One region of the Rhizobium sp. ARZ01 genome, then DNA from elsewhere that is predicted to be linked to it. Evidence: predicted binding sites of a transcription regulator. Region 1 holds the regulator's gene; each other region holds the start of a gene.
What was found. Region 1 encodes LexA, which represses DNA repair genes until DNA is damaged. Its sites were predicted from a motif close to TGTTCNNNNTGTGTTCNG; they were not measured.

Region 1 (7,332 bases):
CGTTTCCTCCTTTTCAGATTGTCAGGTAGCCGGTGGCCAGTCCGATGATCGCAGCAATGCAGCCTATAACGGCGGCAACGAAGACCACCCAGTCCACGGTGGTGTTGAAGATCTGCTTGCCCTGTTCGCGCCGGGCCCAGAAGTAAAGGAGGGTGCCGGGGGCGTAGAGAAGCGCGGACAAGAGGACGAACTTCATACCGCCGGCGACGATCATAAACATCGTGTAGATCGCGGCGATGCTGGCAATGGTCAGGTCACGCCTGCGTTCCTGCGGCCTGAGCTGTTCGTAGGTCTCGCCGCGCCGCGCCACAAGATAGCCGTAAGCGGCCACGAACAGGTAAGGTATCAGGGCCATCGCACTTGTCAGGTTCAACATCAGGGCGAAAGCGTCCTGTGACCAGTACGTGCTGATGACGAAGAGCTGGACGATGATGTTGGTCAGCCACAGCGCAGCAGCGGGCACCCTGTTTTGGTTCTCGGTGCCGAACAGGCGCGGCATGTCTTCCGTGCGAGCGGCGACGTAGAGCACTTCGGCGCAGACCAGCGACCATGCCAGATAGGCGCCCAGCACCGACACGATCACGCCGATGCTGATGAAGACTGCTCCCCATGGACCGACAACGGCTGCCAGGACACCCGCCATCGACGGTTGGGCCATAGCGGCGATTTCAGGCCGCTGGAGGGCTGCGTAGGGCAGAAGCGTGACAAGGACCATCAGAGCACTGACTCCGACAAAGCCCATAATCGTCGCCTTGCCGACATCGGCGCGTGTCTGCGCATAGCGAGAATAGTTGCTCGCACCCTCGATACCGATGAAGACGAAGACGGTCGCCAGCATCGTCGCCCGTATTTGCTGCAGGAGGCTTGCCTCCGGCATGCCCTCCCCGCCCCAAAAATTGGCGCGAAACAGGTCGAGCTTGAAGGCGAAGAAGAGGATGATGATGAAGGCGATGATCGGAACGATCTTCGCAACCGTGACCACAGTGTTGATGAAGGCCGCCTGCTGGACCCCCTTCAGGATCATGAAGTGGAACAGCCAGATGCCGACCGAGGCCACGACGATGGCGATGAGCGTGTTGCCGTCGCCAAAGACTGGGAAAAATTTCCCCAACGTGGATTTGATCAGCACCCAGTATGACACGTTGCCGATGCAACTGCCGATCCAGTAGCCGAAGGCGGAAAGGAAACCGGGATAGTCGCCGAAGCCTTCCTTGGCGTATGCATAGACACCGGCATCAAGATCGGGCTTGCGTTCTGCCAGCGACTGGAAGACGCGTGCGAGCATATACATACCGCCACCAGCGATACACCAGGCGATGATTGCGCCAAACGGTCCGGTTGCATTACCAAACGTTCGCGGCAGGGAGAAAATACCCGCACCGACCATGGAGCCCACGACCATGGCTGTCAATGCGAAGAGTGAGAACTTCTGCGTCGTTTCCGAAGACATCTTTCCCCCGATAAGTTGTTAAGCTGGCAATTCTTTCCTCAATTGAAATGGCTGGCTACGATTGGAACTATAATGCCGAACAACAATTGCTGTGATCGGCACAGAATCCCAAAAATATGCGCTGCGTTCAGATTTTGTGACAGCGGTGCATCAAAAGTATCATCGCTGACGCCGCTTGTTTACGCGCGACGACATGATCATCTGAACGTTTCGACACCTTGCAGTGGTACATTGACCCGGCAGATTAGAACGAGATGGCGCCCGTCGCGATTAGATAGATGCCGACGCACGCGCCGATTGCCGCAAGCACGAAAAGCGCGAGTTCCGTGCGCATGAATGCAGCTTTTCCCTGCTCGCGCCGCGCCATGAGATAGAGGATCGTTCCCGGCCCATATATGACGGTCGTCAGGAGCAGGTGTGTGAAGTCCGCCGCATAGATCAACCCTGCAGTGTAGACGGTTGCGATGCCCGCCCAGAGGAAGTCGGTCCTATGGTTGGCGGAGTCCTGATCGTAGGTATCTCCGCTCCAGCATAGTTTCAGGCCATACGCGGCGACGAGGAAATACGGAATGAGGATCATCGAACTCGTCAGTTCCAGCGCGAGGCGGAACGCATATTGCGTAAACAAGGTCAGGATCAGGAAGACCTGGACGACGATATTGGTCAGCCACAGCGCGTTTGCCGGTACACCCCTTGCATTTTCATGGGCGAGGAACCGCGGCATCGTTTCATACTTAGCAGCAGAATAGAGAATTTCAGCCGCAAGCAACACCCAGGAAATATACGCACCGGCCACAGAGATGAGCAGTCCCACACTTACGAACACCGCCCCCCAATGGCCGACAACGGCCTGAAGGACGCCCGCCATGGACGGGTTGCGCAGGGCCGCAAGTTCCGGCCGCGTTAAAACGCCGTACGAGAGAAGCGTCACCATCACCATGAGCGCGAGGACGCCGAGAAAACCGACTACCGTTGCAATGCCGACATCGGCGCGGTTGCGGGCGTAACGCGAATAGACGCTTGCCCCCTCGATGCCGACAAAGACGAAAACCGTGACCAGCATTGTCGCACGCACCTGTCCGGCGACGCTGGCAAACGTTACTTCCTCGCCACCCCAGAAGCTCTCGGCGAAGGTGTAGAGATCGAATCCCAATCCGACGAAGACAATGAACAGCACGATGGGAATGATCTTGGCAAAGGTGACCACATTGTTGAGGGCAGCCGCCTCCCGAATGCCGCGCAGGATCAACGCGTGCATGATCCACAAGAGAACTGAGGAGATAACAACGGCCAGGACAGTATTGCCATCACCGAAGGCAGGGAAAAACAGGCCAAGCGTCGAGTTGATAAGGATGAAGTAAGAGACGTTACCGAGGACCGCAGCCGACCAGTAACCGAGCGCGGACAGGAAGCCGAGATAGTCGCCGAACCCGGCCTTGGCATAGGCATAGATACCCGCGTCAAGATTCGGCTTTCGTTGCGACAGTGTCTGGAACACGAAGGCGAGCATCAACATCCCAACACCGGCAATCGTCCAGGCTATCAAAGCGCCGAAGGGACCGGTCGCGCGGCCGAAAGCCTGAGGCAGCGAGAAAATGCCGGCACCGACCATCGAGCCGACCACCATCGCCATCAGTGTCCAGAGGGAGAATTTCTGTTCGGAGGATGAAGCCATATCGGTCGATCCGGGCGGACGGGAATGGAATAGAATACCTTGAGATCGTAGAACGCCGGGCAATCTTGCAATATTGCTGGTGCTCTGTGATTGGCTTCAAATCCCAGGACTTGGCGGTGGGTCCCGCATTTTGCAAAATCCACCGATCGTCCCTCCGGAAGGGACGCGCGGTGCTGGCGGCTGCGAACGACGCGGAAGAAGCATGCATGCGATCCGACATCGCTCGTGATATCTCTTCCACACGTTGCAACGTAGGCACAGCCGCACCCTCTCGATCGCTGTCACGCAGGCTAAGGTTGTGGAACGGCCGATCAGATGCTCTAACTTCGTCGACTCTCGATACCAACCGAGCCAGATGATGCCGACAAAGCGACTGCTCGCACTCCTGATTGTCTTGGCCGCTCTGCCGGGGTGCGGTGGTCCGCGTGCGGTCACCGGCCTTGCCGGCGCGCAGCCCGGCGCAAAGGCGAACACCGTCGTTCCGATTCTCCTTGCAACCAACAGACGCCGGGCTGACGATCTCTCTAGGCCAGACTCCGCCCAACGTTCACAGACGCTGAATTTTGCGGAATTCTATATCGGGATCCCGGGAAACCACAGTCCCGGCGCAGTCGAGACGAACGGCCACACGCCTGATCCGGTTCGACACTTTGCGGGCTCTCCTTCAGGCAAATCGACGGCCGCAAGCAGCTCGGCGGGCTCGCCATGGCCGCAGCGAAAAACGGCACAACCGGCCTGACTGCCTTCTATTCCTCGGGTCCGGAACTGATCCCCGCCGTCCTGCTGCTTGCAGCCGGCTTCCTGATCAAGATCGGCACGATCGGCGTCCACGTGTGGCTACCGGGCGCCTACGCGCAAGCCGATGACGATCTGTCGGCCATGCTGTCGGCCGTCGTCGGCAAGGTGGCGATATTCGCCCTGTTCATAACGGCCTACCTCGCTGTCCGTTCCGAACTTGGCCTTGACCTCGCGCGCGCCATAGGCTGGATCGGCATGCTGACGACGGTCGTCGGCGCGCTCCTGGCGCTGCAGCAGGCTGCACATGAAGCGTATGCTTGCCTATTCCAGCCTCATCCAGACCGGTTACATCGTCACCGCCGTTGCGCTGATGAGCCATCTCGGTTGGGTGACGGCCCTCTATCTGGTGGCGAACCATCTGATGGTCAAAGGAGTCCTCTTTCTGACGGTCGCGGGCATCATTCGACGCACGGGTTTGAGGCGCCTGGAGGCCTGCGGGGGCCTCGCACGAAACATGCCGCTGACCTTTGCCACTTTGGCTATCGCCTCGTCTCGATGTCGGGACTGCCACCCTACCGCTTCTACCGGGCAGCGCTGGCGCCGATGCTGAGGCCCTATGCCGAGCGTTTTTGGGATAGCGTCTCTCGTGCCGTCGGCGTACTCGGTGAAGCCTCTACTATGTCGTCGTACTCTACACGCTGACCGCGTTTGTTTCCTTGTAGGGCGAGAGGCGGAAGGGGCTGCAGCACGCCACGCGCCGTTGTAAGCGTTGCAAGAACGAGATTACACTTGAAGGCTTCGTCTGGATGGACAAGATTTAAGTAGCCAGAAATTATCAACGAGACAGGAAGGATTGGACATGATCAAGAACTCCCTTTTCCTCGTTATGGTCGGCCTTGCACTGGCAGGCTGCACCCCAACCGAGAGGGGCGCCGGAATCGGGGCCGCCACGGGCGCGGTAATCGGCGGCGCCATTACGAACGATGTTCGGGGTGCTGCCGTCGGGGCTGCCATCGGTGGTGTTTCCGGTGCCGTCATCGGCAATGTCGCAGGTCAGCCCGGCCGATGCTACTACCGCGATCGCTACGGTCGCCGCTATGTCGCTGCCTGCCCGTAACTCGTCCGCAGCAAGCGGCATAACAGCGAAAGAGCTCCCTTGTCAGAATGTGGAGCTTTTTCGCCGGCCACCCAGTGCGTGACCGCTCCCCCGTCTGCCTATAATTACCCCCTTGCGGAACACATGTGGAACAGATAGTGTCTGTTCTGGATTTGTTTCACGATTCTGGATGGCGAGCCATGCTGACCCGCAAACAACAGGAATTGCTGCTGTTCATCCATGAGCGGATGAAGGAAACGGGTATTCCGCCTTCTTTCGACGAGATGAAGGACGCGCTCGATCTCGCGTCTAAATCGGGGATCCACCGCCTGATTACGGCGCTTGAGGAGCGCGGGTTCATCCGGCGGCTGCCCAACCGGGCTCGTGCGCTGGAGGTCATCAAGCTCCCCGAGGCCTACTCGCCTAGCCTCAAGGCGCGTCGCGGCTTTTCGCCATCCGTCATCGAAGGCAGCCTCGGCAAATCGCCCACGCCCCCTGCCCCACCCCGTTCAGCCACCGGTAGTGCAGAAGGTTCGGTTTCGGTTCCGGTGATGGGGCGGATCGCTGCCGGTGTCCCGATCTCGGCGATCCAGAACAACACCCACGACATCGCCGTACCACCCGAGATGCTCGGTTCCGGCGAGCACTACGCGCTTGAGGTCAAGGGTGACTCCATGATCGAGGCCGGTATCCTTGACGGCGACACCGTCATCATCCGCAATGCCAGTTCGGCCAACCCGGGCGAGATCGTCGTGGCGCTCGTCGACGATGAGGAGGCAACACTGAAACGCTTCCGGCGCAAGGGGGCCTCCATTGCGCTGGAAGCCGCCAATCCCGCCTACGAGACCCGCATCTTTGGCCCTGATCGAGTAAAGATCCAGGGCAAACTCGTCGGTCTCATTCGCCGCTATCAGTAGCGGCTGCGATTTGTGGTTCCAGGAATTTCTCGGTGCGCCAATCATAGAGGCGATGCCGGCTCCACGGACGGTGGAGCGAGGTGATGGCTTGGCGGATGGTGTAGTCGTCTCGGGCAGTTGGTTCGGCAAGTCGCGACATGATCTCAAGCGCTCCGCTCTGGCGCAGGGTGCGCATGGTGATGAGTTGCGCTCCCGAACGGCAAGGCTCGGCCTTGAGGTGCAGCGGAGCGACGACGAAATCAGCATTGTCGCAGGCCGCTCCTAGAAAGGCAGGGTCTTCGAGAGTCACCACGCGCCAACCCGCGGGTGCAACGCCGACGCACCACTCCTTGCGGCGACAAACGAAGCGTTTTTCGTGGACTGCCGTTGCGAGTGCAGTGCGCATGTCATCGTTCACACGCGCCATTGCAGCCCGGCTCAAGACGGCTCTCGATTTTGCTGTCCGCGTGTTGCGCGTCGCCGTCAATTGCTGCGTATCTGGCTGACCACCGAATATGGCTTCCCGGCGATCAGCAGAGGAGCCTCTCCCGCTCGAAGGCTGCCGTTGTTTACTTTCACTGCTGCTTTGAAACTTTGGTGCTCGATGTCCTTCTAGACGGATGGCCCGGCGCCATTGATCGTAGAGGAAGTCAGGTGGGTTCGAACGGTTCGTCGCTGCTTCCCCTTCCCAAATGAGCGCAACGAGGCGACCATCTTCCGATATGAGCAATTGAGGCTGTGCGTCTGGCCGATGGGCGAACGCGAGAGCTACTCCGATCACGAGTGGCACAAGGACGACAATTGCCAGACGCGTCCGAAACATACAGACAAGGCCACCTGCTATCGCAATCAATGCAAATGCGAGCGGCGGCAGTCTACCGGTCACGACTTCTCCACCCCAGCCGGATACCCACTTGGCCAACACGATGATCCAATCGATGCCTCGGCCCATGATCCAAAGCGGGAAACCGTCCAGGCCGAATGGCATGAGCATCATTGAAACGAGCGCCATCGGCATGACGATTGTCGAAATGATCGGCATTGCCAGCAGATTTCCAGCCAGGCCATATGCGGGAAACCGATGGAAGTGACCAACGGAATAGACAAACGTGGCGACGCCGCCGATCAACGACCGATAACAGGATTCCACCTACAAACGCGGAAGTGAGTGAAAGTAGCCGCCAGCGTTTGCCTGTCCATACTGCGCTCGGTAGGGGGCGTTCGCGCCAAGCTGCGTAGCCTGCGACAAGGCCGAGGGTAGCCGCATACGACATTTGGAACCCGGGTCCTGTGACAGCCGACGGTGTGATCATGAGTATGATGACTGCCGATAGAGCGATGTTGCGCATGCTGATCGCAGTGCGGTCGAAGATGACCGCGAAAAGCAAAACGACGATCATTAGCCAGGAACGGATCGCTGAGACCGCGCCGCCAGAGACCAGTATGTAGAGGGTCACCGTCACCAGTCCGCCAACCG
Region 2 (7,332 bases), 580 kb from region 1:
ACGACGGGTCGTTCGGCCCTGTCCAGCATTCCCTTCAACTGCGCCAGCTGCTTCGGCCCCGGATGGGCCTCGACCGGCGTATAGGGCTGTGCTGCCGTCGCCTCGACCGTCTCGGTCAGGATATCCTCCGGCAGTGCAAGCACGACAGGTCCCGGCCGTCCCGAGGTCGCGACCGCGAAGGCGCGGGTGACGAATTCGGGAATGCGTTTGGGATCATCGATTTCGGCCACCCACTTGGCGACCTCGGTGAAGGCGCGGCGGTACTCGATCTCCTGGAAGGCCTCGCGCTCGCGTGCCTCGCGCTGGACCTGGCCGATGAAGAGGATCATCGGGATCGAATCCTGCTTGGCGATGTGCAGCCCGGCGGACGCGTTGGTGGCGCCAGGACCGCGCGTGACCATGCAGATGCCGGGCTCGCCGGTCAGCCGGCCCCAGCAGTCGGCCATCATCGCCGCGCCGCCTTCCTGGCGGCAGACGAGCACGTCGATGTCGGTGTCATGCAGGGCATCGAGCACCGCGAGGTAGCTTTCGCCGGGCACGCACGAGATGCGTCGGACGCCATTGGCGACGAGGGCATCGACGATCAGTTGTCCACCGGTTCTCATGGTCTTTCCTTGTACGTTCTTCTCGGTGTTGGTCATGCGGATTTCTTTCCCGCTTCAAGCGCGCCGAGTTCGGCGAGGATCTCGTCCGTGTGTTCGCCAAGCCGCGGGCTCGGGCGGTCGTAGGCAAGCGGCGTCTCGGAAAAGACGATCGGCGTGCGCACGCTCGGAATGCGGTTGCCGTCGCGATCCGGGAGGTCCAGCCGCATGCCGCGTGCCTTGACCTGCGGGTCGTCAAACGTCTCTGCGATCGAGTTGATCGGCCCGGCAGGTACGCCGCTCTCCTCGCAGGCTGCAAGCAGGTCGGACTTCTTCCAGTTGCGACTGCGCTCGAGGATCAGCGGGCGAAGTTCTGCGCGATGCTTCACCCGCGACTTGTTGGTGGCGAAACGCTCATCGGCAGGAAGATCGGTCATGCCGAGCAGCGAGCAGAAGCGCTGGAACTGGCCGTCGTTGCCGACCGCAAGGATCATGTAGCCGTCGGCGGTCTCGATGACCTCGTAGGGTGTGATGTTCGGATGCGCGTTGCCCAAGCGGGTGGGGGCTGTGCCGGAAACCAGGTAATTCATGTTCTGGTTTGCCATCACGGCCGACTGCACATCGAGCAGCGCCATGTCGATCTGCTGGCCCTTGCCGGTTTTCATCACGTGGATGAGTGCGGCCTGGATTGCCGTGACCGCGTAGATGCCGGTGAAAATATCGGCGATCGCCACGCCCGCCTTCATCGGCTCGCCATCCGGCGCGCCGGTGACCGACATGAAACCGGACATGCCCTGGACGATGTAGTCATAGCCGGCGCGGGCGGCATAGGGCCCATCCTGGCCGAATCCGGTGATCGAGCAATAGACGAGCTGCGGGTTTTCCCGTGCGAGGCTCTTGTAGTCGAGACCGTATTTCTCAAGTCCGCCAACCTTGAAGTTCTCGATCACGACATCGGCCGTGCGAACCAGCCGATGGACGATTTCCTGGCCCTCCTTGGTCCGGAAATCGACCGTGATCGAGCGCTTGTTGCGGTTGGTGGAATGGTAGTAGGCAGCGGACAGGTTTTCGCCGTCCTTCCCGGTGACGAACGGAGGTCCCCAGGCGCGGGTGTCGTCGCCGCCATCGGGATTTTCCACCTTGATCACGTCTGCGCCGAGGTCGGCGAGCATCTGTCCAGCCCACGGACCGGCAAGCACGCGAGCGAGCTCTATAACCCGGATGCCGGCAAGCGGCAGATTCTTGTCATCCATTGCGTCCTCCATGCCGGTACCAATTGCCCGCGAGGGGCTTTTCTTCGGCAACGTGTTGGATAACAAAAAGGAGCATTCGGAGATAGCATCAACCGGTCATGAGTTGATGAGTGGGTGGACTTAACCCATTCGCTTTTGTCAAATCCATGCTCAAAGGAGTGGCGGCATTGGCGGGACGGTCGCGCGCTTTTTCAGTTGGTGCTCGCGCCATATCACGTAGAGGCCGGAGCCGATGATGATCGAGATGCCGCCCCACTTCAGCGGATCGGGCAGGTCGCCGAACACCCACCAGCCGAGAATGGTGGCGGATACGATCTCCAGATATTGCAAGGGTGCCAGCACCGATGCCGGAGCGCTGCGATAGGCATAGGCCCCGAATATGCCGGAGATGGTGGCGGCAATGCCGGCGCCGATGATGAACAGCGTGGAAACGCCGTGCGGCATGACCGGTGTGAATGCTGTCCACCCGAAACGGCTGCCGACCAGAAGCGCAACCCCGGCGAATGCCGCGCCCCAGAGCCCGGAATGCAGTTGCATCGACCAGGGATCCTCGCTCTGTGCTGCGAGCCGTGTAATCAGAAAGAATACGGCCAGTCCGAACGCCGAAACGACCGGCAACAATGCGACCAATCCGACTTCCTGCATGCTGGGCTGGATCACGAGGAGGGCGCCGAGGAAGCCGACCGCGCAGGCGGTATATCGCCTCCAGCCGATCGTTTCCTTCAGGAAGATCGCCCCGAGGATCGTCAGGATGATCGGCTCGACGAAGAATATCGCCAGCGCATCGGCAAGTTCCATCACCGCAAGTGCCATGACGAAACTGATCATCACGATCGCAGCCATCAGGCCGCGCAGCGCATGCAGGGCCGACTTCTTCCAGTTCAGGTCGAGAAGGGTGCCGCGCCAGAGCACGACAGGCAGAAGCGTCAGTGTCTGGAAGATGAAGCGGCAAAGGGTGATGACGGCGGCCGGAACCTCCGCCACGGCAAGCTTGGAGAAGATGTCGATGACGGGCGCCAAGAGTACCGAAACGACCATCAACCCAAGACCAAGTCCGACCTCGTGACGGAGGGTCGCAGGGGTTGTCGATGCATGTGCGGTCATTTGGCTTTACCGGTTTGGCGATCAGTCTATGCGACCCTTTGGCACCAGTCGGCGAAATTGGCAATCGGCATTTCTCGCAGATCCCGCCGCTCCAGCAGGGTTTCGTGACGCAATCCGCGATGGATGAGGCAGGTTACATCGGCAAGTCCTGCCTTCTCCAACCTGCGTCCGAGCCAGGCCACCGAGCGGCCAAAGTCGGTTGCCGGGTCCTCGTCTCCACCGGCGAGATGGACGGGCAGTGCCTTTGGCAAACGCACGATCGCCCTCGTGTTCGCCGCGGCGTAAGTCATGGCAAAGATGTCGATCCAGAGCGAGACACTGGCGTCGAAGCCGCACAGGGGATCGCCGACATACTTGTCGACTTCCGCGGCATCGTGGGAGAGCCAATCGAAATCCGTGCGACGATCCGCTACGGCCTTGGCCCAGGCGCCGAAAGTGAGCTTCGGCAAAAGACCGCTCGGCACGTCCGATCCCTTCAGCATCCGTTCGGCCAGAAGTATGGCCTGCGCGGCGCGACCGGCGGGGCCAGGATTGAAGTTGGAATTCCAGACGGCAAGCCCGTCGATCTTTCCCGAATGGGCTTGCGCGAACGAAAGCGCAAGGAGCCCGCCCATCGAATGGCCGAACTGGATGACCGGTGAACCCGGATGATTGGCAGTGGCCAGCTCGCACATCGCAAGCATGTCGCGGAGTGCCTGCTGCACCCCATCGCGTTGCGCGAAGCGCCCGATCGGCGCATCCGGTGCCGTTGTCTCGCCGTGACCGCGATGATCGTGCGCGTAGACGTGGAATCCCTCGGACGCCAGACGCTCGGCAAAGGCCCGGTAGCGAAGCGAATGTTCTGCAAGCCCGTGGCTGATCAGGACTATGCCCTTGCCATGACCGCGCGCAGTTTCGTGGTGATAGGCGAGCCTGGCGCCCGTCGGACTTTGCAGATGCAAGGTTGTACAGAACATGTCACTCCAGGGGGAGAGCGAGATTGGATAGCGACCATCAAATGGATTTTGCGGCGAAATGCAATTGCGCTTCGTAACGACGCAGCGGCCAACCGCCCCCATAACTCTCCTAAAATTTGTGGTTGCAATCTTCTCGCGCATATTGCTTAATGTTCGTGCTTTGTTCTTGTTTGGGGATGCACCATGACGATGCTGAGGTCCATACGTCGGATAATGACTGCAATGCTTCTCTTTCTTCTGACGCTGGCGGTACCTGTCTCTGCGGTGACGCTTGCGGATGAACCTGAGGATGGCGATGGCGGAAAGGCCAAGACCCGGCACGTGCTGGCGCTAACCTGGCAACCGGGGTTCTGTCTGAGGAAACCAAAGATGCCGGAATGCGCACAGTGGCCGGAGGGTGCTCATGAGCCCACAGGTCTGGCGTTGCACGGGCTGTGGCAGGTGAAGAAAAGCTACTGCGGTATCGACGCCGAACTGAAAAAGCGGGACCGCTCGAACAAATGGACGGATCTGCCGCAACTGGTGCTTTCCGAGGAGACGGCCACGCGGCTTTCCGTGGCCATGCCCGGCGTCGCATCCGGGCTCGACCGCCACCAGTGGCTGATGAACGGCACCTGCCATGCAGCGACGGCGGAGGACTACTACGTGCGGTCGCTTGAGATGCTGGATGCCGTCAACGCCTCTGCGGTGGGAGCGCTCTTCGATGCGAAGGCGGGCAAGGTGGTGACGAAAGACGAGATTGCGGCCGCTTTTGATGCGGCGTTCGGTCCGGGGGCCGGCGAGCGCGTGCGGTTGCGCTGCCGGAATATCGACGGTGAGAAGATTATCACCGGCCTGACCATTGGGCTGTCGGCGGACGAAGGGGAACTCGCCGGCCTCATTCGTGGCGCTTCGGCCACCAAGTCCAAGTGTGACGGCGGTTTATTGGTGCAGATGGCTGACTGACCTAGTCGGCCAGGCGGAGAGTGTGCTTCACCCGGTCGGGCCTGCTTCATACACTAGATCGGCCAGTTCCTGTGGACCGAACTATCTGACGGTATCAGGGCAAATCCAGTCGACTGCATGTCGCCGCATTGCCGCTGCGGGGGATTTCGCCTACATAGCGGGCAAATCTCTTTTGAATGCGGAGCAGGCGCGTAATGGCACGACAGTTCATCTACCACATGGCAGGGCTAAACAAGGCCTACGGTAACAAGAAGGTTCTGGAGAACATTCACCTCTCCTTCTACCCGGACGCGAAGATCGGCATTCTCGGTCCCAACGGTGCCGGTAAGTCGACCGTCCTCAGGATCATGGCCGGTCTCGACAACGAGTATACCGGCGAGGCATGGGTGGCTGAAGGCGCGACCGTCGGCTACCTGCCGCAGGAGCCGCAACTCGATCCGGCAAAGAACGTGCTGGAGAACGTGATGGAAGGCGTCGCTCCCAAGAAGGCGATCCTCGACCGTTACAACGAACTGATGATGAACTATTCGGACGAAACGGCCGAAGAAGGCGCCAAGCTCCAGGACATCATCGACAGCCAGAACCTTTGGGACCTTGAGAGCCAGGTCGAAATGGCGATGGACGCGCTGCGCTGCCCGCCGGGCGATGCGGATGTCGCCAACCTGTCGGGCGGTGAGAAGCGCCGCGTTGCGCTCTGCAAACTGCTGCTGTCGCAGCCCGACCTGCTGCTGCTCGACGAGCCGACGAACCATCTCGACGCCGAGACGATTGCCTGGCTGGAAAAGCATCTGCGCGAGTATCCGGGTGCTGTCCTGATGATCACCCACGACCGCTACTTCCTCGACAACGTCACCGGCTGGATCCTCGAGCTCGACCGCGGCCGCGGCATTCCCTACGAAGGCAACTATTCGGCCTATCTCCAGGCCAAGGCCAAGCGAATGCAGCAGGAAGGTCGCGAAGAGGCAACGCGCCAGAAGGCGCTCTCCCGTGAACAGGAATGGATCGCCTCCAGTCCGAAGGCCCGGCAGGCGAAGTCGAAGGCCCGTATCCGCGCCTACGACGAACTGGTCAAGGCGGCGGAGGATCGTCGCCCCGGTGACGCCCAGATCGTGATCCCGGTCGGTGAACGTCTCGGCAACGTCGTGATCGAGGCCGAGAACCTGACCAAGTCGTATGGCGACCGCGTGCTGATCGAGAACCTTACCTTCAAGCTTCCGCCCGGCGGTATTGTTGGTGTCATCGGCCCGAACGGCGCCGGCAAGACGACGCTGTTTCGGATGATCACCGGCCAGGAGAAGCCTGATAGCGGCGAAATTCGCGTCGGTGAGACGGTGGACCTCGGCTATGTCGACCAGAGCCGGGACGCGCTCGCCGGCAACAAGACGGTCTGGGAAGAGATTTCCGGCGGCAACGACGTGATCAAGCTCGGCAAGCATGAAGTCAATTCGCGTGCCTATTGCGGCGCGTTCAACTTCAAGGGCGGCGACCAGCAGCAAAAGGTCGGCACGCTCTCGGGCGGCCAGCGCAACCGCGTTCACCTGGCCAAGATGCTGAAGTCCGGCGGCAACGTGATCCTGCTCGACGAGCCGACCAACGACCTCGATACCGAAACGCTGGCAGCGCTCGAGGATGCGCTCGAGAGTTTTGCCGGCTGCGCGGTGATCATCAGCCACGACCGCATGTTCCTCGACCGTCTTGCGACCCATATTCTGGCGTTTGAGGGCGACAGCCATGTGGAATGGTTCGAGGGTAACTTCGAAGACTACGAGCAGGACAAGATCCGCCGCCTCGGCCCGGATTCGGTCAACCCGAAGCGCGTCACCTACAAGCGTCTGACGCGCTGAGGCTTCTAACGCGGTCGCTGTTGCGGCGTAGACCTAATGAGGCCGCCATGCTCGAGCGTGGCGGCTTTGTTATTTTCGGCTGTGAATGGTCGGTGCTAAGAGCGATCGCGTTTGGCCGGTGCGTGTCTCGTTGTTGGCTGGCTCACATTTTGGAAACGTACGGCACGGTTGGCAGGACAAATCGAACTGCAGAGCGTGCTGCGGCAAAGGGGGCGGCCCGTTCTTCGCCGTCGAATCGCAGTCAACCCGCGAGCCGTCTCACGTCGCGCTCTATCGCTACGAGAAGCGCTGACAGAATCCAGCTTTAGCAGATTGCGACTTGCGCTCCGATGAAACGTGACATAAAGATATCTTTATGTCTTGATTGGTTTGAGGTGGGGCGTGGCGAAGCTTGGGCTGGACGACACTGTAGAGGTTTTGAAGACGGCAGGCGAGTCGACCCGCCTGCGGCTTCTGGCGCTGCTATCGCGCGGCGATCTGACGGTGACGGATCTCACCGACATCCTTGGACAATCACAGCCGCGCATCTCCCGGCATCTCAAGCTACTTGCAGAGGCGGCGCTGATCGAGCGCTATCAGGAGGGGGCTTGGGCCTATTTCCGCCTCAGGCATGAGGGGGCTGCCGTTTCGCTGGCCCGCCTGCTGCTCG
Region 3 (7,332 bases), 120 kb from region 1:
TACGCCACACGACGGCGAGTTCGCGCGCATTTTTCCGGATGTTGCCGCCGACACCGCGTTGTCGAAGGTGGAACGGGCGAGACAGGCCGCCAGACGCAGCCACGCCGTGATTGTCCTTAAAGGTGCCGACACCGTCATCGCAGCACCGGATGGCCGTGCCCTTATCAACGTCAATGCGCCACCCTCGCTGGCAACGGCTGGCTCCGGCGATGTGCTCTCTGGCATCATCGGTGCCCATCTGGCGCAGGGCATGCCGGCCTTCGAAGCTGCAGCTGCCGGTGTCTGGCGCCACGGCGAGGCGGGCCGGCGCGCCGGCAACGGGTCGACGGCGGAAAACCTCATCAATTTCCTGAATGGCTTCGATCAAATCAAATGACTTGGATGCGGATCGGCCTTCGATAAAACTTTGCGAATCAAAGCATTTGGGAAACCGGTTTCATGGGCCTGATCGATATCGCTCTCCTCGTGCTCGTGGCCGCTGTCTGGGGCTTCAATTTCGTCGTCATCAAGATCGGCATCGCCAATTTCCCGCCGATCCTCTTTTCGGCGCTGCGCTTCCTCTTCGCCGCCCTGCCGCTCGTCTTTTTCCTGCCGCGACCGGCGGTATCCTGGCGGCTCATTCTGGGTATCGGCCTCGTACTGGGCGTGGTGAAATTCAGTTTCCTGTTCATCGGCATGGATGTCGGTCTTTCGGCCGGCCTTGCCTCGCTGCTGCTGCAATCGCAGGCCTTCTTCACCGTCATCCTGGCAGCACTGATCTACAGAGACCGGCCACGGCCGGTCCAGGTGTCCGGCATCCTGGTCGCCTTTGCCGGCATGGCCGTGATCGCGACCACCGTCGATGGCGGCTTCACCTTTGCGGGCCTTGCCCTCGTGCTTGCCGCAGGCCTTGCCTGGGCCTGCGCAAATCTGCTGATGAAGAAGGTCGGCAGCGTCGACATGCTCTCGCTGATGGTGTGGGTAAGCCTGGTTCCGCCAATTCCCCTTGCGATCATCTCGCTTGCGACTGAGGGTTTGGACCGAGACCTCGCGGCGCTACAAGCCCTCTCGTGGCAAGGGCTGGGGGCGGTTGCCTATATCGCCTACGTCGCGACGATCTTCGGCTTTGGGGTCTGGGGTTACATGATCCGAAAACACGGTGTCTCGACAGTGGCGCCGTTCTCACTGCTTGTCCCAGTCTTCGGTATGAGCTCATCAGCGCTGGTACTCGGCGAGAGCTTCGGCCCGATCCGGCTCGCTAGCGCGGTCTGCGTCGTCTGCGGGCTCGTCCTCACGGCGCTCGGACCGCGCCTCATCGACCGAACCCGCCGTCCGATTTCCGCTGCCTAACACACATCGCGCGTGTCTGATCTGGCGCGAGCGCCGTCCGCTCGCCGATATGCTTACTCCCGCGGTTGGGCGCGCTTTTGCAATTCCCTTGCGCCATTTGGCGCATTGACCTTGCCCGACGTGATGAAGAAGGCGAAGACGTCACGCGGTTGCTTGGGCGCCTCGTGCTGCGGGTCGACCAACGGCAAATCGTCCGGCTGGCCTCCATCCGCCCAGATTTTCATCCGGTTGGCCCATTCGTCGAGCGCTTTTGGCGGATAACAGGTCGGCATGTCGTCCGAGCCCCGCTGCAGCCGGGCATACACAAAATCCGCCGTGACGTCGGCCATCTCCGGGTACTCGTCGTGATGGGCGTAGACGATCGCAGCCTTGTACTTGCGCGCGAGCGCCGCAAACTCCGGCACCATGAAGGAGGGGTGGCGCGCTTCCAGCGCGTGGCGCAAGGGCAACCCGTCCAGCTTTTCCGGTAGAAGCTTGAGGAATGCCTCGAAATCGTCAGGCTCGAACTTTTTGGTCGGCGCGAATTGCCAGAGGATCGGGCCAAGATGCGGCCCCAATTCTGTCAGGCCTTGCGTCAGGAAGCGCTCGATGGATTCGCCGGCGTCCCCCAACACCTTGCGGTTCGTCGAGTATCGACTTGCCTTGAGCGAAAAGACGAAACCTTCAGGAACCTCCGAGGCCCACTTTGCGAAGGTCTCCGGCTTCTGGGAACTGTAATAGGTCCCGTTCACCTCAACCGCCGTCAGTTCACGGCTGGCGAATTCGAGTTGGCGCTTTTTCGACAGCTTTTCGGGATAGAACGTGCCCTCCCAGGGCTCGAAGGTCCAGCCACCGATGCCGGTTCGTATGGTTCCGGATTTGCTCATGTCTTGCGCCCTCGACAGACAGGATGGCTCACGTGCTAAGTCGACACAAAGAAGGGCTGCGAAATTTCCTGGAATACCGGCATGGCCTCCATGCTAGCGCAATGTGCGGCAAGCGCGGGATAGGCAGCCGGGATGATGAGACCCGGATGCGCCTCGCTTACGTGGCGCCAGGCGCATGCGACAGCGATGTCCGCATGGGTGATCCGCCCAAACCAGAATTGATGAGGCCGCACGACACGCTCGGCCTCGAGAGCCCCGAGCACTGTCGAAATCTGTGAGCGGCAGCGCTCGACGAAATAGGTCGACGGGGTCTCATGCAGGTGCAACTCGTAGAACAGGCTGACGCCCTTGTCGGCAAAGCCGGTGGCGAACGTCAGCACCTTCAACGCCTGCCGTCGTTCCGGCTCGGCCTGCGGCGTCAGACGCTGCTCTGCCGGTACCAGCCCGTCGACATAGTCCAGGATGGAATTGCTGTCGGCAACGATGTCGCCGTCATCGAGCACCAGGGTCGGGACCCGCATCAGCGGATTGATCGCCTGCACCTTCTCGCGCTGGCTGAACACCGACCAGGGCCGGTGTTCGAAAGGCAGGTCATAGAGGCGCATGGCGATCGCAACGCGACGCACATAGGACGAGTCATACTGGCCGATCAGGATCATTCGCTACTCCGCCGCCGCCTTCCGCATCGGTCGCCGCTCCAGCAGTTCCTTCAGGAAATGCCCGGTATAGGAGCGCTCAACTTTTACCACGTCCTCCGGCGTTCCCTGCGCGATCACCTCGCCGCCGCCATCGCCGCCTTCGGGACCGAAGTCTATGATCCAGTCAGCAGTCTTGATCACTTCCAGGTTGTGCTCGATCACGACAACTGAGTTGCCCTGGTTGACAAGCTCATGCAGCACTTCAAGCAACTTCGCTACGTCATGAAAATGCAAGCCGGTTGTCGGTTCGTCAAGAATGTAGAGCGTGCGACCGGTCGAGCGCTTGGATAGCTCCTTCGCGAGCTTGACGCGCTGCGCTTCGCCGCCCGAAAGCGTGTTTGCCTGTTGCCCAACCTTGATGTAGCCGAGCCCGACCTGATTCAACGTCACCAGCTTGTCGCGCACGGCCGGAACGGCGGCGAAGAACTCGACGCCTTCCTCGACCGTCATGTCCAGCACGTCGGCGATCGACTTGCCCTTGAAGTGCACGTCGAGCGTCTCGCGGTTGTAGCGCTTGCCGTGGCAGACGTCGCAGGTCACGTAGACGTCAGGCAGGAAGTGCATCTCGATCTTGATGACGCCGTCGCCCTGGCAGGCCTCGCAGCGGCCGCCCTTGACATTGAAGGAGAAGCGGCCCGGCTGATAGCCGCGGGCCTTTGCTTCCGGCAGGCCGGCAAACCAGTCGCGGATCGGCGTGAAGGCACCGGTATAGGTCGCCGGGTTCGAGCGCGGCGTGCGGCCGATCGGCGACTGGTCGATGTCGATCACCTTGTCGATGTACTCGAAACCGTCGATACGGTCGTGTTCCGCCGGGATTTCCCGAGCGCCCATTACGCGCCGGGCTGCGGACTTGTAGAGTGTTTCGATCAGGAACGTCGACTTGCCGCCGCCCGAGACGCCTGTGACGGCCGTGAACACGCCAAGCGGGATGGAAGCCGTGACATTCTTCAGATTGTTGGCACGTGCGCCGACAACGGTGATTTCCTTCTTCTTTTTCGGCTTGCGCCGCTCGGCCGGGACGGCAACGGCAAGTTCGCCGGAAAGATATTTGCCGGTCAGCGACCTAGAGTTGGCCATGATGTCAGACGGCGCTCCCTGGGCGATCACCTCACCACCGTGGATGCCGGCGGCGGGACCGATGTCGACGACATAATCGGCCGTCAGGATCGCATCCTCGTCGTGTTCAACGACGATCACCGTGTTGCCGATGTCGCGCAGGTGGCGCAGCGTGTCGAGCAGGCGGGCATTGTCGCGCTGGTGCAGGCCGATTGAGGGTTCGTCGAGAACATAGAGCACGCCCGTCAGGCCCGAACCGATCTGCGAGGCGAGCCGGATGCGCTGGCTTTCGCCGCCCGAAAGCGTGCCGGAATTGCGCGAAAGGCTGAGGTATTCGAGACCGACATCGTTCAGGAAGCGCAAGCGCTCGCGGATTTCCTTGAGAATGCGCACCGCAATTTCGTTTTGCTTGGCATTCATGTGACCGGGTAGGGTATCGAACCAGTCTCGGGCAACGCGGATCGACATGTCGGTGACGTGGCCGATGTGCAACTTGTCGATCTTCACCGCTAGCGCCTCCGGCTTCAGGCGGAAGCCGTTGCAGGCCGGGCAGGGGGCGGCGGACATGTAGCGCTCGATCTCCTCGCGGGCCCAGGCCGAATCCGTCTCCTTCCAGCGCCGCTCTAGGTTCGGCACGATTCCTTCGAAGGTCTTGGATGTCTTGTAGGAGCGCGCGCCGTCCTGGTAGTGGAATTCGATCTTCTCGTCGGTTCCGTAGAGGATGGCTTTCTGCCCCTCGGCGGATAGATCGGACCAGCGGTTGGAGAGCTTGAAGCCATAGGCCGCACCCAGCGCTTCCAGCGTCTGGTTGTAGTAGGGAGAGGAAGACTTGGCCCAGGGGGCGATCGCGCCGTCGCGCAACGTCCGCTGCGGTTCCGGCACGATGAGGTCGGGATCGATCTTCTGCTGGCTGCCGAGGCCATCACAGGTCGGGCAGGCGCCGAATGGATTGTTGAATGAAAACAGCCGCGGCTCGATTTCCGGGATCGTAAAGCCGGAAACCGGGCAGGCGAACTTTTCCGAGAACAGCACCCGCTCGTGCGTCTCGTTCAGCGACTTGTTGGCCGCGCCGCCTGCCGCAGTTTCTTCCGGAGGAAGCGGCTTGTCGGCGAATTCGGCGATCGCCAGCCCATCGGCCAGCTTGAGGCAGGTCTCGAGGCTGTCAGCGAGGCGGGCGGCGAGATCCGGGCGCACCACGACGCGATCGACCACCACGTCAATGTCGTGCTTGTACTTCTTGTCGAGCGCCGGCACGTCGGCGATCTCGTAGAACTGGCCATCCACCTTGACGCGCTGAAAGCCCTTCTTCATCAGCTCGGCGAGTTCCTTCTTGTACTCGCCCTTGCGGCCGCGAACGATCGGCGCCAGAATATAAAGACGGGTTCCCTCTCCGAAGTCGATGACGCGATCGACCATCTGGCTGACCGTCTGGCTCTCGATCGGCAGCCCGGTTGCGGGAGAGTAGGGCACGCCGACGCGAGCAAACAGCAGGCGCATGTAGTCGTAGATCTCGGTGACTGTTCCGACGGTCGAGCGCGGGTTCTTGGACGTCGTTTTCTGCTCGATCGAGATCGCCGGCGACAGACCGTCGATCTGGTCGACGTCCGGCTTCTGCATCATCTCCAGAAACTGGCGGGCATAGGCCGAAAGGCTTTCGACGTAGCGGCGCTGGCCCTCCGCATAAATCGTATCGAAGGCCAGCGAGGACTTGCCCGACCCCGAAAGGCCGGTCATGACGATCAGCTTGTTGCGCGGCAGGTCGAGGTCGATGCCCTTGAGATTGTGCTCGCGTGCGCCGCGAATGGAAATGGTCTTGAGTTCGCTCATGATGTTCCAGCGCCAGATGTCAGATCTCGGATGAAGTGTGGCTCTTCGGTCGCGCATCTATGTAGGGACTGGAACCTTGCTGTCCATGCGCGTTGCGACGAAACCCTGCCTCTTTCCGATTCGGTTGACAAGATGTTACGGATTTACTAGAACAAAAAAAGAACGAAATGCACGTGAATTTGATCTGTGGATTATCCGGCGCACGGGGCGGCGCGCGGAGCAAGCGGGCGTTAAGATAGCAGATCGGATTTCAAGGCCGGCAGCATGCCCGGCACGACAACAAGGACTGAACGGATGGCAGGCAGCGTCAACAAGGTAATCCTGATCGGGAACGTCGGCGCGGATCCCGAGATCCGCCGTACCCAGGACGGCCGCCCGATCGCCAACCTGCGCATTGCGACCTCCGAAACCTGGCGCGACCGCAATTCCGGCGAGCGCAAGGAGAAGACGGAGTGGCACACCGTCGTCGTTTTCAATGAAGGCCTGTGCAAGGTTGTTGAGCAATACGTCAAGAAGGGCGCCAAACTCTACATCGAAGGTCAGCTTCAGACACGCAAGTGGCAGGATCAGAACGGCAACGACCGCTACTCGACCGAAGTGGTGCTGCAGGGCTTCAACTCCACCCTCACCATGCTCGACGGGCGCGGCGAGGGCGGCGGTGACCGCCGTGGCGGCTCTGACTTCGGCGGCAGCGCGAATTATGGCGGCGGTGCGCCGAGCTACGATGACTACGGCTCGCAGCCGTCTTCCGGCGGAGGAAGCCGCGGCGGCGCGTCGTCGAATTTTTCGCGCGACATGGACGACGATATTCCGTTCTGACGAAAACCGCTTCTCCGGAGTGGCCCCCTCGATAGAGGGAGAGGCATTCCTGACATTCTCGCAACGCCGGCTGTTTCGCCGGCGTTTTGCGTTCTGCATGCTCGCCGCGTGCGCAACATGCGCCGTGGAAGCGCGGGCAGCAGGATTGCGAAGAGAACGCGGCAGGTAGGTTGGTAGGCTGAGAGCCTCAGATCACGAAAGCCGCCCGAGCGCCATCGACGACGAACTGCACCGCCAGCGCCGCGAGAATTACCCCCAGCAGGCGCGTCAGGATCGCGCGGCCGGTTACGCCAAGGTACCGGTCGACCCGTTCTGCGACGTAGAGCGTCACGTAGACGACGGCGACGCAAAGCGCGATAACGGCGATCAGCGCCGCGCGGCCCATGGGCGAGGAGAGCGACCCCGACAGCAGGATCGTAGCGGAAATGGCACCTGGCCCGGCGATCAGCGGCAAGGCGAGGGGAAACACCGCGATGTTGCGGATGTGATCCTTGGTGATTGCCACTTCCGAGGTCTTCTCCTTCCGCTCCTGTCGGCGCTCGAACACCATTTCGAAGGCAATGGTGAAGAGGAGAAGGCCGCCGGCGATGCGGAAAGCGGCAATGGATATGCCGAGCAAGCCGAGTATCCCGGCGCCAAAGACGGCGAAAGTGGCGAGGATTACGAAGGCGATGATGGAACCGCGCAAAGCCACCTGCTTGCGTTCAGCGCGGTTCATTCCAACCGTCAGGCCCAGG
Region 4 (7,332 bases), 190 kb from region 1:
GAGGAAATCCCGGCGGTCGTTCCTCAGGTCGAGGCCACTATCGACAATGTGCCGCAGCTTGCCACCCCGGCATCGCCTGCCGCTGCAAAGGAACCGCGCGACCTGACCGGAGGCTCGGCTGTCGTGCTTCTCGTCGAGGACGAGGAGGCCGTGCGTCGCGGCGGCAAGCGTATGTTGGAAACGCGAGGATACACCGTTCACGAGGCCGGATCGGGGGTTGAGGCGCTCGACATCATGGAGGAGCTGGACGGTGCCGTGGATATCGTCGTTTCGGACGTGGTGATGCCGGAGATGGACGGGCCGTCACTTCTGCGTGAGCTGCGCAAGCGCTACCCGGACCTGAAGTTTATTTTTGTTTCCGGCTACGCCGAAGACGCTTTCGCCCGCAACCTGCCCGCCGATGCCAAGTTTGGCTTCTTGCCGAAGCCCTTCTCGCTGAAGCAATTGGCCGAGGCGGTTCGCGAGATGCTGGACGGCTAACCGTAATAGCGACAGAGCCCATCCGCATGGTGGGCATCTTTCTCAGTGAACCCAGAGCTTTTCTCCGGCCCATTGCGCAATGCCTGTGGCGCAGTCGGATGGCAGGTCGGAGCGCCGGTACTGTGAACGCTTGCTCCAATGTATCCGAGCGCGCTGGTGATCAGACAGCCAGCGCTACTGCAATTTCAGCTGCGAGCCGCGCGTTGTTCTCGACAAGGGCTATGTTGGTCGCAAGGCTGCGACCGTCGGTCAGGCGGAAGATGGTGTCGAGCAGGTAGGGTGTCACGGCCTTGCCGCTCACTTCGTCGCGCTCGGCATTGTCCAGTGCGCGCTCGATATAGATCTCCATCTCGCGGCGCGGGATTTCGTTTCCTGCCGGAACCGGGTTTGCGACGAGCATACCGCCGTCAATGCCGAGCTGTTCGCGAACAGCTTGGAAATTGGCAATCGCCGCCGGGCTGTTCAGCATCAGCGGGCTCGGCAGGCCGGAATCCCGAGACCAGAAGGCGGGGAAGTTCGGGCTGTCATAGGTGATGACCGGCACGCCACGGGTCTCGAGCACTTCGAGCGTCTTGGGAATATCCAGGATTGCCTTGGCGCCGGCACAGACGACGATGACGTCGGTACGCGCCAGTTCGTCGAGGTCCGCCGAAATGTCGAATGTCTCTTCCGCTTTGCGATGAACTCCGCCGATGCCGCCGGTGGCGAAGACGCGGATGCCAGCGCGTGCCGCGGCGATCATCGTCGCCGCTACCGTGGTGGCACCTGTGCGCCGCTCAGCAATGGCGAAGGCGAGGTCGGCGCGCGAGAGCTTCATTGCACCGCTGGTTTGCGCCAGCGCCTCCAGTGCGGAGTCGTCCAGACCGATGTGCAAGACGCCATCGATCACGGCGATGGTGGCCGGAACGGCGCCTTCCTCGCGGATGATCCGTTCAACGCTGCGTGCCATCTCCAAATTGCCGGGATAGGGCATGCCGTGCGTGATAATGGTGGATTCGAGGGCCACGAGTGGCGCACCGCGCTCTTTTGCGGCCGTGACTTCGGCGGAATAGGCGATCGGCAGGAGCGGGGGCGCGGATCTCGTCATCACATGGTCCTCGGGGCTCGAAGGTTTTTGGGCCGTGACAGCTTTTTTGGTTCCTGCCGTCTCATGACAGCATTTCCGCTTCGGACACAAGGCTTATGACGCGGGTGAGCAGTTCGGGTTCCAGTTCATCGGCCACGGCCAGCGGGGAGCGAACGGCGATCAGCGCTGCGGCAACGCCGTGACGAAGGGCAGTCGCGAGCGGTTCTCCGATCAGACGGGCCGAAATATAGCCGGATGCCAACGCATCGCCGGCTCCGGTCACGTCGCCGAGCGCTTCGAGGAGCGGGGGGGCAAGAGTGACGGCGCCGGTCGCATCGAAGGCAATTGCTGCTTCGCGTCCCCGGGTGACGACGCCTTCGACCAAGCCCGCATTGCGCAGCAGCTCCGGCCATCGTCGCGGATCGTCTGGCTGCGTCCCGGTCAGCGCGCGGGCCTCGGCCTCATTCATGAACAGGCAGGAGAGTGCGGAAAGTGCATCCTGGAAGCGGACGACCTTGGCAGGCGAAATGGCGATACCGAAGACAGGCTTGCCGTTGGAACGCGCGGTGCCGGCGATCGCGGCTACCGTTTCTGCCGGCAGGTTGGCATCTGTGACGATCGCCTTCGCCTCATTGAACGCCTCACGGACGGCGCGCTGCTGCAGGCGCCGCGGCGAGAAAAGGCGGTAGAGCTCCATGTCGGCGAGCGCGATCACCAGATTACCGTCGCGTTCGATGATCGCCGTGTAGCTCGGCGTCGCCCGATCGAGGAACGTGAACGGCGTATCCTCGACGCCTGCGGCGAGCGCAGCCGCAGCCACGATCTCCCCGTCATTGTCGCCGCCGCGGGGTGCTATGAGGCGCACGGCGTGACCGAGCCTTGAAAGATTGCGCGCCGCGTTGAAGGCGCCGCCGCCGGCCTCGACGAACCAACTGCCGGGGTTGCTTGCGCCGGACGCGGTTTCTCCGTGGATGCGCCCGCGGCGGTCGACATGCGCGCCGCCCAGGACGAGGATGGTTCCATCAGTCATTTTCCATCCTCTCGCCGGTTACGATTCGTTGCCACATGCCTCTCGCGCCACCTGACCACGCAGTGGTAGAATAACTGAAATGGCGGCGGAAACGAAAATAGAACACGCTGCGGAATATCTATATTAATCAAGAGCATGGTGTGCTGTTGCCAAGAGAGAACAAAAAGTGTACAAAACTTCCATCGGCGGCTTCATTGCCTGTCTGGCGTCAATAACCTAAAGGTGGAGCAAATGGCACAAAACACTTTGCGGCTCGTAGAGGACAAATCGGTGGACAAAAGCAAGGCACTCGAAGCGGCACTTTCTCAGATCGAGAGGTCGTTCGGCAAGGGCTCGATCATGAAGCTCGGCTCGAAAGATAGCGTCGTCGAGATCGAAACGATCCCGACCGGCTCGCTCGGTCTCGATATCGCGCTCGGGATCGGCGGACTGCCTAAGGGACGAATCATCGAGATCTACGGTCCGGAAAGCTCGGGCAAGACCACGATGGCGCTTCAGACGATCGCCGAAGCGCAGAAGAAGGGCGGCATTTGCGGCTTCGTCGATGCCGAGCACGCGCTCGATCCGGTCTATGCCCGCAAGCTCGGCGTCGATCTGGAAAATCTCCTGATCTCGCAGCCCGACAACGGTGAGCAGGCGCTTGAGATCACCGACGCGCTTGTGCGGTCCGGCGCCATCGATGTGCTCGTGATCGACTCCGTTGCCGCGTTGACGCCGCGCGCTGAAATCGAGGGCGAGATGGGCGACAGCCTGCCGGGTCTGCAGGCCCGCCTAATGAGCCAGGCGCTGCGCAAGCTGACGGCCTCTATCTCGCGCTCGAACACCATGGTCATCTTCATCAACCAGATCCGCATGAAGATCGGTGTCATGTTCGGCTCGCCGGAAACGACGACGGGCGGCAATGCGTTGAAGTTCTATGCCTCGGTTCGACTCGACATCCGCCGCATCGGCGCGGTCAAGGAGCGCGACGAGGTGATCGGCAACCAGACGAAGATCAAGGTCGTCAAGAACAAGATGGCCCCGCCCTTCAAGGAGGTCGAATTCGACATCATGTATGGTGAGGGCGTGTCCAAGACGGGCGAACTGATCGACCTCGGCGTCAAGGCCGGCATCGTCGAGAAGTCTGGTTCCTGGTTCTCCTATAACAGCCAGCGCCTGGGCCAGGGGCGCGAGAACGCGAAGCAGTTCCTGCGTGACAATCCGGACGCGGCGCGCGAGATCGAAATGGCACTCCGGCAGAATGCCGGTCTGATCGCCGACAAGTTGCTCGACAGCGGACCTGAGAAGGACGATGGAGACAGCCTAGCCGAGATGTGATCGGCGTCAAGGCCGCGGAATGGCGTAAGTGGATATCGGCTGGAATGCATGTTCCAGCCGATGCTGACTGGGACCAAGGTTAGCGAACGTCTCTGCCTCAGGGCAATGAGTAATGCATAACGAAAACCCGTCACGTGATCTCTCGCGTGACGGGCTTTTTGTTGACCCGGCACAGGGCCGGGTCTTTCTGTCATGTCGTCCTGGCCTCAGGCGGCCATGGCCTTCTGCAGGTTCTCATCGATCTTGTCGAGGAAGCCGGTTGTGGACAGCCACGGCTGATCAGGACCGATCAGGAGTGCCAGGTCCTTGGTCATGAAGCCGCTTTCGACGGTCTCGACGCAGACTTTTTCCAGCGTGCCGGCGAACTTGGCGAGTTCGACGTTGCCGTCGAGCTTGGCGCGGTGGGCGAGGCCACGTGTCCAGGCGAAGATCGAGGCGATCGAGTTGGTCGAGGTTTCCTCGCCCTTCTGGTGCTGGCGGTAGTGACGGGTCACGGTACCGTGCGCAGCTTCGGCTTCGACCGTTTGGCCATCCGGCGTCATCAGCACCGAGGTCATCAGGCCGAGCGAGCCAAAGCCCTGCGCGACGATGTCGGACTGCACGTCGCCGTCATAGTTCTTGCAGGCCCAGACATAACCGCCGGACCACTTCAGCGCTGAGGCGACCATGTCGTCAATCAGGCGGTGCTCGTACCAGATCTTCGCTTCCTTGAACTTTTCGGCGAATTCCTCGTCGAACACCTTCTGGAAGATGTCCTTGAAGCGGCCGTCATAGACCTTGAGGATTGTGTTCTTGGTCGAGAGGTAGACCGGCACCTTGCGCTGCAGGCCGTAGTTGAAGGAGGCGCGGGCGAATTCGGTGATCGAATCGTCGAGGTTGTACATACCCATGGCGACACCGGCGGACGGGGCATCGAAGACGTCGTATTCGATTTCCTTGCCGTCTTCACCGACGAACTTCATCGTCAGCTTGCCCTTGCCGGGGAACTTGAAGTCGGTGGCGCGATACTGGTCGCCGAAGGCGTGACGGCCGACGATGATCGGCTTGGTCCAGCCGGGGACGAGGCGCGGAACGTTCTTGCAGATGATCGGCTCGCGGAAGATGACGCCGCCGAGAATGTTGCGGATCGTGCCGTTCGGCGACTTCCACATCTTCTTCAGCTTGAACTCCTCGACGCGGGCCTCGTCCGGGGTGATCGTCGCGCACTTGACGCCGACGCCGTATTTCTTGATCGCGTTTGCAGCGTCGATCGTCACCTGGTCGTCGGTGGCGTCGCGGTTCTCCATGCCGAGATCAAAGTACTTCAGGTCGATGTCCAGATACGGATGGATCAGCTTGTCCTTGATGAACTGCCAAATGATGCGGGTCATCTCGTCGCCGTCGAGTTCGACGACCGGATTGGCGACCTTGATCTTTTTCATGGATTGCCTCGTAGCCTAGTGGGGCCGGATGCCCCGTTTCGTGAAGAAGGGATCGCGTGGGCCTATATCACTTAGGGCAGGGAAGGCAAAGCCGACCAAGGACTGAGGCGCTTTATTTTCGTTCGACAAGGAATATGCTCTGCGACTCAAGTATCGGGTCGCCTGCCGGCGCGAGCCGTATGCCGGAAAATGCCACAAATGGCGGGCAGATCGACAACGCCATATCACCTGGGGCATCAGTTCGCACAATCCGGTTTTCAGGAGACGTCTTTAATGCGCTATTTTTTTGCTGCCGCACTCCTCTTGGTGCCAACTGTTGGTTTTGCGGCCGACGCTACAGCGCCGGTGCGCGAAATCATGACCACGGCAACGAGTAATTGGGTCGATGTTGCCGACGATAACGACGACCCGCCGGACTACGTCGACTATTTCAACGACGAGTTCCTGCAGCGTCTCTACAGCAAGGATTTCATTGCCAAGTACCGCGAGGCAGCCAAGTATCCGGCGTACGAGGATGGTGGTTCGCCCTTCGACTATGACGTGATCGCTATGGGGCAGGACGGTTGCTCGATCAAGGACCTCAAGATTGAGGCAACGCAAGCTTTGGATGGCGTGACGACCGTAAAGACGACCTTCGACAACACGCATTGCTTCGGCGAGCGGGCGGCAGACTGGAAACCTGCCGAGGTGGATTTCAAGGTTGTCGAGGAGGGGGGCCGATCCGTCATCGACGACATCCTGCGGCCGCAGGATGGCGATCCGGGGTCCGTGAAAGCAGAAATGCTGGAAATTGCGAAACAGGGTGCCAATCCCCAGCCTGAGGAAGATATCGCGCCCGAATAGTCCGGCTTTCTTCCCTTTTTCTGCGGGATATGGCAGGGGACGCCACTTGGTACCGAGACGCCCGGTTTTAAAAAAAACGGGTCGCAATGAACGGATTGTACGGCGGTTGAACGAATGGCGGGCACAAACAGCGAGCGGCAACTGATTGCGGAGGGGCCGGCGATCATCCTGGTCCATCCTCAGCTTGGCGAGAACATCGGCATGGTCGCGCGCGCCATGGCCAATTTCGGCTTGGCCGAATTGCGGCTCGTCAATCCGCGTGATGGTTGGCCGAGCGAAAAGGCGATCTCGGCTGCGAGCAAGGCAGACCATGTAATTGCCGCGACCAAGGTCTTCTCGTCGCTGGAGGAGGCAGTCGCCGACCTCAACTTCGTCTATGCCACGACAGCACGCGACCGCTACGGCTACAAGGAGGTGCGCTCGCCGGTCGTTGCAGCCGAGACGCTGCGCCAGCGCTTCCGGGAAGGAGAGGCGACGGGCATCTTGTTCGGGCGCGAGCGTACCGGGCTCACGAACGAGGAGATTGCGCTCGCCGACGAGCTGGTGACATTTCCGGTCAACCCCGCCTTTGCTTCGCTCAACCTTGCCCAAGCCGTGCTTCTGATGAGCTACGAATGGATGAAGACGGGCATGTCTTCACCAGCGGAGACGGCCTTTGGCGCTTTGCCGCAGCGGCCGGCGAAGAAGGACGAATTGCAGGGTCTGTTCGACCATATGGAAGAGGCGCTCGACGCGCGTGGCTATTTCCGTCCCGCCGCCAAAAAGCCGAAATTGATCGAAAACCTGCGCTCCGCACTCACCCGTCCCTCCTTTACCGGCTCGGAGATCCAGGTCTTGCGCGGTATCGTTTCCTGTCTCGACCGATTCACGCGCGAGGCGCCACGCGGCGCCGGTGCACCAGCGTCAACGCCAAATCGCACAAGAAACAGAAGGCCGAAGGCCGCCCGTGGCGACGAATAATCCCAAACCCATCCTCATGTTCGACAGCGGCATCGGCGGATTGACGGTGCTGCGCGAGGCACGGGTGCTGATGCCGGAGCGGCATTTTATCTATGTCGCCGACGATGCGGGCTTTCCCTATGGTGGTTGGGAAGAGGACGCGCTGAAGAAACATATCATCGCGCTCTTTGACAGACTGTTGGCGCAGCACGATCCCGAGATTTGCGTCATCGCCT

Region 2: IB238_RS09910 (ribonuclease) is a predicted target of LexA. The motif match lies at 4,045-4,062, and genes of this name have one in related genera.
Region 3: uvrA (excinuclease ABC subunit UvrA) is a predicted target of LexA. The motif match lies at 5,924-5,941, and genes of this name have one in related genera.
Region 4: recA (recombinase RecA) is a predicted target of LexA. The motif match lies at 2,664-2,681, and genes of this name have one in related genera.

What each region holds. Positions count from the first base shown of each region.
Region 1 covers NZ_JACVAE010000001.1:1,474,036-1,481,367, forward strand. The annotation lists gene IB238_RS07050 (basic amino acid/polyamine antiporter) at 14-1,450, opposite strand; gene IB238_RS07055 (basic amino acid/polyamine antiporter) at 1,695-3,125, opposite strand; partial or broken gene IB238_RS24925 (proton-conducting transporter membrane subunit) at 3,831-4,103, shown strand; gene IB238_RS24930 (proton-conducting transporter membrane subunit) at 4,177-4,473, shown strand; gene IB238_RS07065 (YMGG-like glycine zipper-containing protein) at 4,726-4,980, shown strand; gene lexA (transcriptional repressor LexA) at 5,160-5,876, shown strand; gene IB238_RS24935 (ComEC/Rec2 family competence protein) at 5,857-7,005, opposite strand; partial or broken gene IB238_RS25035 (ComEC/Rec2 family competence protein) at 7,112-7,332, opposite strand, start outside.
Region 2 covers NZ_JACVAE010000001.1:2,050,547-2,057,878, reverse strand. The annotation lists gene IB238_RS09930 (thiamine pyrophosphate-binding protein) at 1-605, opposite strand, end outside; gene IB238_RS09925 (CaiB/BaiF CoA-transferase family protein) at 638-1,834, opposite strand; gene IB238_RS09920 (DMT family transporter) at 1,985-2,938, opposite strand; gene IB238_RS09915 (alpha/beta hydrolase) at 2,965-3,894, opposite strand; gene IB238_RS09910 (ribonuclease) at 4,117-4,839, shown strand; gene ettA (energy-dependent translational throttle protein EttA) at 5,034-6,683, shown strand; gene IB238_RS09900 (metalloregulator ArsR/SmtB family transcription factor) at 7,065-7,332, shown strand, end outside.
Region 3 covers NZ_JACVAE010000001.1:1,355,538-1,362,869, forward strand. The annotation lists gene IB238_RS06495 (NAD(P)H-hydrate dehydratase) at 1-376, shown strand, start outside; gene IB238_RS06500 (EamA family transporter) at 439-1,329, shown strand; gene IB238_RS06505 (DUF72 domain-containing protein) at 1,383-2,195, opposite strand; gene IB238_RS06510 (glutathione S-transferase family protein) at 2,231-2,854, opposite strand; gene uvrA (excinuclease ABC subunit UvrA) at 2,858-5,776, opposite strand; gene IB238_RS06520 (single-stranded DNA-binding protein) at 6,071-6,595, shown strand; gene IB238_RS06525 (MarC family protein) at 6,783-7,332, opposite strand, start outside.
Region 4 covers NZ_JACVAE010000001.1:1,667,189-1,674,520, reverse strand. The annotation lists gene IB238_RS08045 (PAS domain-containing sensor histidine kinase) at 1-480, shown strand, start outside; gene IB238_RS08040 (pseudouridine-5'-phosphate glycosidase) at 641-1,567, opposite strand; gene IB238_RS08035 (carbohydrate kinase family protein) at 1,629-2,576, opposite strand; gene recA (recombinase RecA) at 2,808-3,893, shown strand; gene IB238_RS08025 (NADP-dependent isocitrate dehydrogenase) at 4,100-5,314, opposite strand; gene IB238_RS08020 (hypothetical protein) at 5,588-6,157, shown strand; gene IB238_RS08015 (RNA methyltransferase) at 6,272-7,117, shown strand; gene murI (glutamate racemase) at 7,134-7,332, shown strand, end outside.